DNA from 2 places in the Levilactobacillus parabrevis genome. Region 1 is predicted to be linked to the other one. Evidence: predicted binding sites of a transcription regulator. Region 1 holds the regulator's gene; the other holds the start of a gene.
The links. The regulator Rex, encoded in region 1, represses fermentation and respiration genes when NADH is low (regulators of the CRP and FNR family bind a similar motif). The targets are predictions, from matches to a motif close to TTGTGAANTANTTCACAA.

Region 1 (3,422 bases):
CGTGTAAAACAAGGTAAGTCGTGTCTTGGTACTTAACTTCGGTACCGGAATACTTATCAAACAATACCTTGTCGCCAACCTTAACAGCTGGGGCTACCTTTTCGCCATTGTCTAACACACGGCCATCACCGACAGCTACAACGTTTGCCGTTTGTGGCTTTTCTTGAGCGTTACTTGCGAGCACAATGCCGCCAACCGTGGTTTCTTCTTCTTCTGGTTGATCCAAAATGACGCGGTCTCCTAATGGTTTTAACACTTGAATCCCTCCAATGAACTTACTTATTAGCACTGTTAGCACTTGACTAACATAAGTGCTAATCAACAATATCTAATATATGGTTTTTCCCTCTAAAAATCAAGGAATTTGACAAACAAATTCCTTGATTCAGCACCCCCACCACGCGCTATCCGGTGTGGCTGAGAGGCTTAGCGAATTTTACATTTTCCAGATAACAGTTGCTTCGGTCTAGATGTCTTTTCACATTAGATGAGAACTGTCGCCTACGACTGCCAGGAATTCTGCCGCTGTGGGGACCGCTTCCAGCCAAGAAACGGGCTTCCAGCTCGGTTTAGAACCTCGCGAAGTTCGCGTGAGTTTCCAAACACGTCCCGCACTGTAAGACCGGGAAGGCCCAAGCGCCCGGACTAACACCGCCGTCACGGCTGGCATCATCCCTGGCCTCCTCCGGCTAAATACGCTTTTATCCTAAAAATTGACTGAGCCAGCCGCGGGGGCGGTGTTAACTGGCAATTTATTCTGGAACCAGCTTACACCACAGGTAACTCTGAAGACTCGTGAATTTCGAGGCTTCAAATCGAGTGAAAAGACTGACGATTTCCCAATAGTAAGCCGATCAGTCTAGACATTCTGTTCTCAAAATGCAAAATCCCATCCTAGCTTCGCTCAAAACTAATCATTGATCTTATCTAACTTCAGTAGCCTATTCAGAATCCAGAAAATCTTAGTCGACTTATAGCTTATGGTAGTATCCACTCCACTTGGGGCTATGATGGTTCTGAAGTTACCTTAGTCGGAGGCTACCAGGGATGGCGCCAACCGTGACGACGGCGTTAGATCGGGCGCTTGCTCTTTCCCGATCTTACGGCGTGGGACGTGTTTGGAAACTCGCATGAACCTTGCGAGGTTTCAAACCGAGCTGGAAGCCCGCCCTTTGGCTGCAGGCGGCCCCCACAGTGACGGAATCCCTGGCAACCGCAGACGAAATTGATAAGGACAATCAAAAAAAATCGCAATCCCCAAATGAGGACTGCGATTCAACCATTAACTTAAATTATTGTAGTGTTCCAGGAAGTAGATCAACGTTTGAAGCTCGTTGGTCAAGTCCACGTTTTGGACACGGACACCCTTTGGCACGGTGATCCGCAGTGGTGTGAAGTTCAAGATACCTTTGACACCGCCAGACACGGCTTCATCGGTTACCTCTTGTGCCACTTGGGATGGAACGGTCAAAATGGCCACTTCAATCTGTTGTTCTTCCAACTGCGTCCGTAGATCCGTCATCGGATAGATGGGAACCCCACTTTGAATTGTGTTGGCAATCTCTTGCTTCACGTCAAAGGCGGCGCTGATTCGCACGTTGCTGTCCTGATGGAAGTTGAAGTTCAACAGGGCGTGACCTAAGTTTCCGACCCCAATCAGGGCAACACTCGTTAAGCGGTCCTGATTCAAAATCTTCTTAAAGAACTTAATCAAACTTTCAACGTCGTAACCATAGCCCCGTTTACCGAGGGCCCCAAAGTACGAGAAGTCCCGACGAATTGTTGCGGAATCGACCTTAACGGCTTCGGACAATTCAGTCGAAGACACCCGGGTTTTGTCGGCATCAAGTAAAATATTAAGGTAACGGTAGTAGATGGGCAAGCGCTTGGCGGTCGCCCGGGGAATTTTTTGTTCTGTCAAAAACGAGACCTCCTAATCAAAGAAACTGGCTATCGTTCACAAGCGATAGCCTCTTATTTAAATAATTGTCTGGATTGTGAAATCAACTTTCTTATAGATTATAGCATAACCGTTCATCTTGTGAAAGAATTTGCAAGTTTTTTTCACTATTTAAATCGTAATTTCGGTCTCTCTCGAGAATATGCTAAAATAGTGGGTATCAGTGTCCGCTATCTCCCCTTATCATTGGGACCATTTTCACCCGACAACAGGGATAACGGCAACTTGCTTCGGATAAGCGGCAGCATTTAACGCCGTGCAAGCTAGCCAATTCGTAACAGCGGCAACTTCTAACGTAACTTTAACCCTAAAACTAACACAAAAAACCACTAAAGGAGGTTGGCTCACCGTGATTCTTTTACAAGTCCAACAAGTTACCCGGCGCTTCGGTGCCGCCGTCCTATTCGAAAACGTCAGTATGGACGTTCCTGAACACGGACGGGTGGCCCTCGTCGGCCGCAACGGTGCAGGGAAATCAACCCTATTAAAAATGATTGCTGGTGAAACCACCCCAGATGTCGGTCAGATCACGACCAAACGCGGCTTGACCCTGGGCTATCAGGCTCAGAATGCCGGTCTCGCGTCAACCAAGACTGTCTGGAACGAAATGCTCAGTGTCTTTGCTAAGCTCATCGCCATGGAAAACCGGATGCATGAATTGGAACAGCAAATGAGTGACCCAACCGTGACCGCCGATCAGGAACGGTTCGCACAAGTTTCGGCGAGTTACGATCAGCTCCAACAAGATTTCAGCGACCAAAACGGCTACGGCTACCAAGCCGAAATTCGTGGTGTGCTCCACGGATTTGAGTTTGACGAAAGCTACTATGATAAGCCAATTAATGAACTTTCTGGTGGCCAACGGACGCAATTGGCCCTGGCTAAACTGCTACTAGAACGTCCCGACCTCTTGATCTTGGACGAACCCACCAACCACTTGGACGTTGAAACGTTGACCTGGTTGGAAGGCTACCTGCAAGGTTATCCCGGTGCCATCCTCGTCGTCTCCCATGACCGGTACTTCCTCGATCACGTGGTCAACGACGTCTACGACATGGCTCATGGTGGCCTCGACCACTACCCCGGTAACTACTCGCACTACATCGCTGCCAAGGCAGAACGGTTGCGCTTAGCTTGGAAGGAATACGACAAGCAACAGGCCGAGATCGGTAAACTGGAAGACTTCGTCAACAAGAACATCGTCCGGGCATCCACCACTAAACGGGCTCAGGCCCGACGCAAACAATTAGAAAAGATGGATAAGATGGACCGACCAGAAGGCGACGAAAAAGCTGCCCGTTTCAGTTTTCATCCGAAGCGCCAAAGCGGTAACGTTGTGCTGGACGTCGTCAACGGTGCTGTGGGTTACGATGGCCAGATTCTCGCGGCCCCCGTTACCTTAGATATCAAGAAACATCAGGCCGTTGCTATTGTCGGTCCCAACGGTATCGGTAAGTCCACC
Region 2 (3,422 bases), 1.3 Mb from region 1:
TCATCGCCGGGGGTGTCGACGTTGGTGCTGCTAACATCGGAATGGGTGTCTTTGAACCCGGCCGGTACGTAGCTGCCATTGGATCATCCATGAATGCCGCACTTGTCAGTGAAAAACCAATCAAGGGTAAAGGACTCATCGTTTGGCCATATCCTTATAAATCACGGGAACTGGTTTATAACTTTAGTGGATCAGCCACAGCTGGGGCCATTACGAAGTGGTTCCGCGATAACTTTGGGGATGCTGAAGTTGCTGTTCACAATCAAGGTGGACCGAACGCCTACGTTACTCTGGGCGCGGAAGCTAAAGATGTGCCAGCTGGTAGTCGGGGATTAGTAGTTCTCCCATACTTCATGGGTGAACGGGCGCCTGTCTGGAATTCTGATGCAAAGGGCATGGTCTTCGGACTATCGTTAGTTCATACGAAGGCAGATCTGTTCCACGCCTTCCAAGAAGCGGTTTGCTACGCTTTACGGCACAGTATGGAAAGCACGGGCCGCGACTTGGGTGATTACATTGTGATTGCCGGTGGCGTGACGAACTCGCCAGACTGGGTTCAAATGTTTGCTGACGTGACGGGTTATGCCGTCCGGACACCTGTCGATGATGCGGAAGCTAACCTGGGTGATGTGATGTTGGCTGGTTTAGCAACGGACACCTTAACGGTTGATGAAGTTCAGAAGTGGCAAGTTCTGGGCGATAAGATTGAACCACGTGCTGAGCAGCATGCCACCTATAACGACTACTACAAGCTTTACCGAAAGCTCTATGATGACTTGGGCGATGATATGCACACCCTGTCGTTGATTTCCGGTATCGAGGAGTCTTAACACGTTAGACGATCGATTTCTGACGAGAGCAGGCTCGAGAGTAAACGTGAACGATTAAATGAGGAGTTCGGGAACTATTCTCGGACTCTTCATTCGATTGGGGGAAATGAAGATGTACCGAATGATAACGAGTGATCTAGATGAAACGTTGCTTCGAGCAGATGGCAGCATTTCAGCGGCAAACATTGCGGCAATCAAACGGGCCACTCAAATGGGAATCAAATTTGTACCGAATACGGGGCGTAGCTTTCTGAGCATCCAACCGCTCTTGCGACGTCTTGACCTGTGGAACCAGCCCAATCAGTATGTGATTTCATACAATGGCGGCGCAATCGTCGAAAATTGGGAAAATCACGTTCTGCTGAGCCGTGAACTGCCCTACGAGGTGGCTGCGGCGGTCTTTAAAGTTCTGCAGCAGTTCGACGTGGCAATTCACGTGTATACGTTGCGAGGACTCGCAATTTATCATCCTGTAGCGGCTGACTTGGCTTACCTGAAGACGCGCGGCGTATCGGCCACAACTATGCGTGGTGACTTTTCGCAGTTTCAATTGGGGCGAATCATGAAAGTAATTGCGATGAGTCCAAGCCTGGCAGTCCGACGTGCAGCAAAGGCGGCGGTAGAGCAACAGGTTACGCAGCCGGTGACGTGTACATTTTCATCGGATCGCTACATGGAAGTGAATTCCGTTGGTGTTGACAAGGGGCAGGCCACGTTAGCCCTAGGACAGCGCTTGGGCATTTCGCCAGCAGAAATTATGGGAATTGGGGACAATGCCAATGATCTGGCGATGCTTGAGCAAGTCGGGTGTGCAGTTGCCGTACAAAATGCCTCGGCAGAAGCTAAGAAAGTGGCTACGCATGTCACCACCGCAAACTTTGAATCTGGGGTAAGCGAGGCAATTGATCGCTGGGTTCTGAATTAGCAAGCGGGTGCGAATGAAAACCCGTGGTGATACAACTGAAAAGGTGACTCACAGAATAGAATGAAGGGTCATACCGGCTGAAAACCAGTGTGAAGGGTCGTTGACTGGATTTGTGGAAATGAGGCCACGCCAGTGTGCTTGGAACGGCTGGCAGAATGCTGGGGAACTAGACCAATAAGTTACATTTGAAAATAAGTCGTCAATTTTCCTTGTGAATGTTAAAACTTGTTATCAAATCCACTTAACTAATTGATTCGAAAATTCAGTGCGTAAATGGAAAAATGTTTTGTGATTTCATTGAACCATGGGAGCACTTACTGCCGCGTGGCACAAAGAATTGTCGCTTGTGCACAAATGGAGCTGAAAGCATTGTTTTGTGACCTGAAATGCTTTATAGTTAACTTGTGAACAGCTTATCAAAAAGGGGATGTGTTGAATGGCAATTACCATTTCGGTTTTAAAAGAAGCGCCTGGTGAAAACCGGGTCGCATTGTCACCGGACGTCGTACGTAAGCTCGTCAAGAATGACTACCAAGTACTGATTGAACAAGGTGCTGGGGAACGGTCCTTCTATCGGGATGCAGTCTACACTGAGGCCGGTGCCAAAGTCGTTGACCGCGCAGAAGCGATTACGCAAGCAACTGTAATCGCCACGATTGACCAACCAGATGATGCAACCATTGATCAGATGAAGGCTGGACAAGCACTGATTGGTTTGTTATCGCCATTGACGGATATTGACTTTGTTAAGAAGTTAGCCGCCAAGAAGATTACTGCATTAGCGTTTGAACTCTTGCCACGGACGGTCTCACGGGCCCAAACTATGGATGTTTTGAGTTCGCAAGCCAGTGTTGCTGGTTATAAGGTGGGCCTGATGGCCGCGGATCATTTCTCACGGTATTTTCCAATGATGATCACCGCCGCCGGGACTGCCAAGCCAGCTAAGGTGTTAGTCTTAGGGACCGGGGTTGCCGGACTACAGGCCATTGGGACCGCTAAACGGTTAGGGGCCATGGTTTCCGGTTACGATATTCGGCCAGCTTCACGGGGTGAAGTGGAATCGTTGGGGGCAACTTTCCTGACGACCTCCGTTTCTGCCACCGGTGAAGGGGGCTATGCTCGGCAATTGACCGAGGAAGAAACTGCACAACAACAAGCAGAATTGGAAGGATTCATCGCCCAAAACAACGTGATCATTACGACCGCGCAAGTGCCTGGGCGGCGGCCACCACTGCTGGTTACCCAGAAGTCCGTGGACGAAGCCAAGACCGGGACGTTATTTATGGATTTAGCCGCTAGTGACTTAGGCGGGAACGTTGCCGGATCAAAGCCGGGTGAAACGGTCACAACGCCAAATGGTGCTGAAATTGTGGGTGCTGGCGATATGGCTAGTCAATTACCAGCCTCCGCCTCTGACATGTATGCCAAGAACGTGCAAGCTGTCTTAAATGATGTAAACGAGGATGGCAAGCTGGTCTTTGACATTGATGATGAAGTGGTTGGTGAACTCTTGGCAACCTATGACGGTGAGATTATTAGTAACCGACTACGGTCTGTCATGGAACTGCCGGAACGTAAACCAGCAGAACCGGAAGAACCTGAAACGCCGGCTGAAGATCAAGACGACGCGAAAGGAGCTGATTAGTGATGAGTGAGGAATTATTTAC

Region 2: the regulator Rex is predicted to act here: its motif matches at 2,158-2,175, upstream of ACEPSU_RS02905 (NAD(P) transhydrogenase subunit alpha).

Annotation. Positions count from the first base shown of each region.
Region 1 is NZ_CP168688.1:2,001,517-2,004,938, forward strand. Features, by position in the region: gene groES (co-chaperone GroES) at 1-256, opposite strand, end outside; gene ACEPSU_RS09475 (redox-sensing transcriptional repressor Rex) at 1,283-1,921, opposite strand; gene ACEPSU_RS09480 (ABC-F family ATP-binding cassette domain-containing protein) at 2,310-3,422, shown strand, end outside.
Region 2 is NZ_CP168688.1:598,667-602,088, forward strand. Features, by position in the region: gene ACEPSU_RS02895 (FGGY-family carbohydrate kinase) at 1-830, shown strand, start outside; gene ACEPSU_RS02900 (Cof-type HAD-IIB family hydrolase) at 943-1,755, shown strand; gene ACEPSU_RS02905 (NAD(P) transhydrogenase subunit alpha) at 2,192-3,400, shown strand; gene ACEPSU_RS02910 (NAD(P) transhydrogenase subunit alpha) at 3,403-3,422, shown strand, end outside.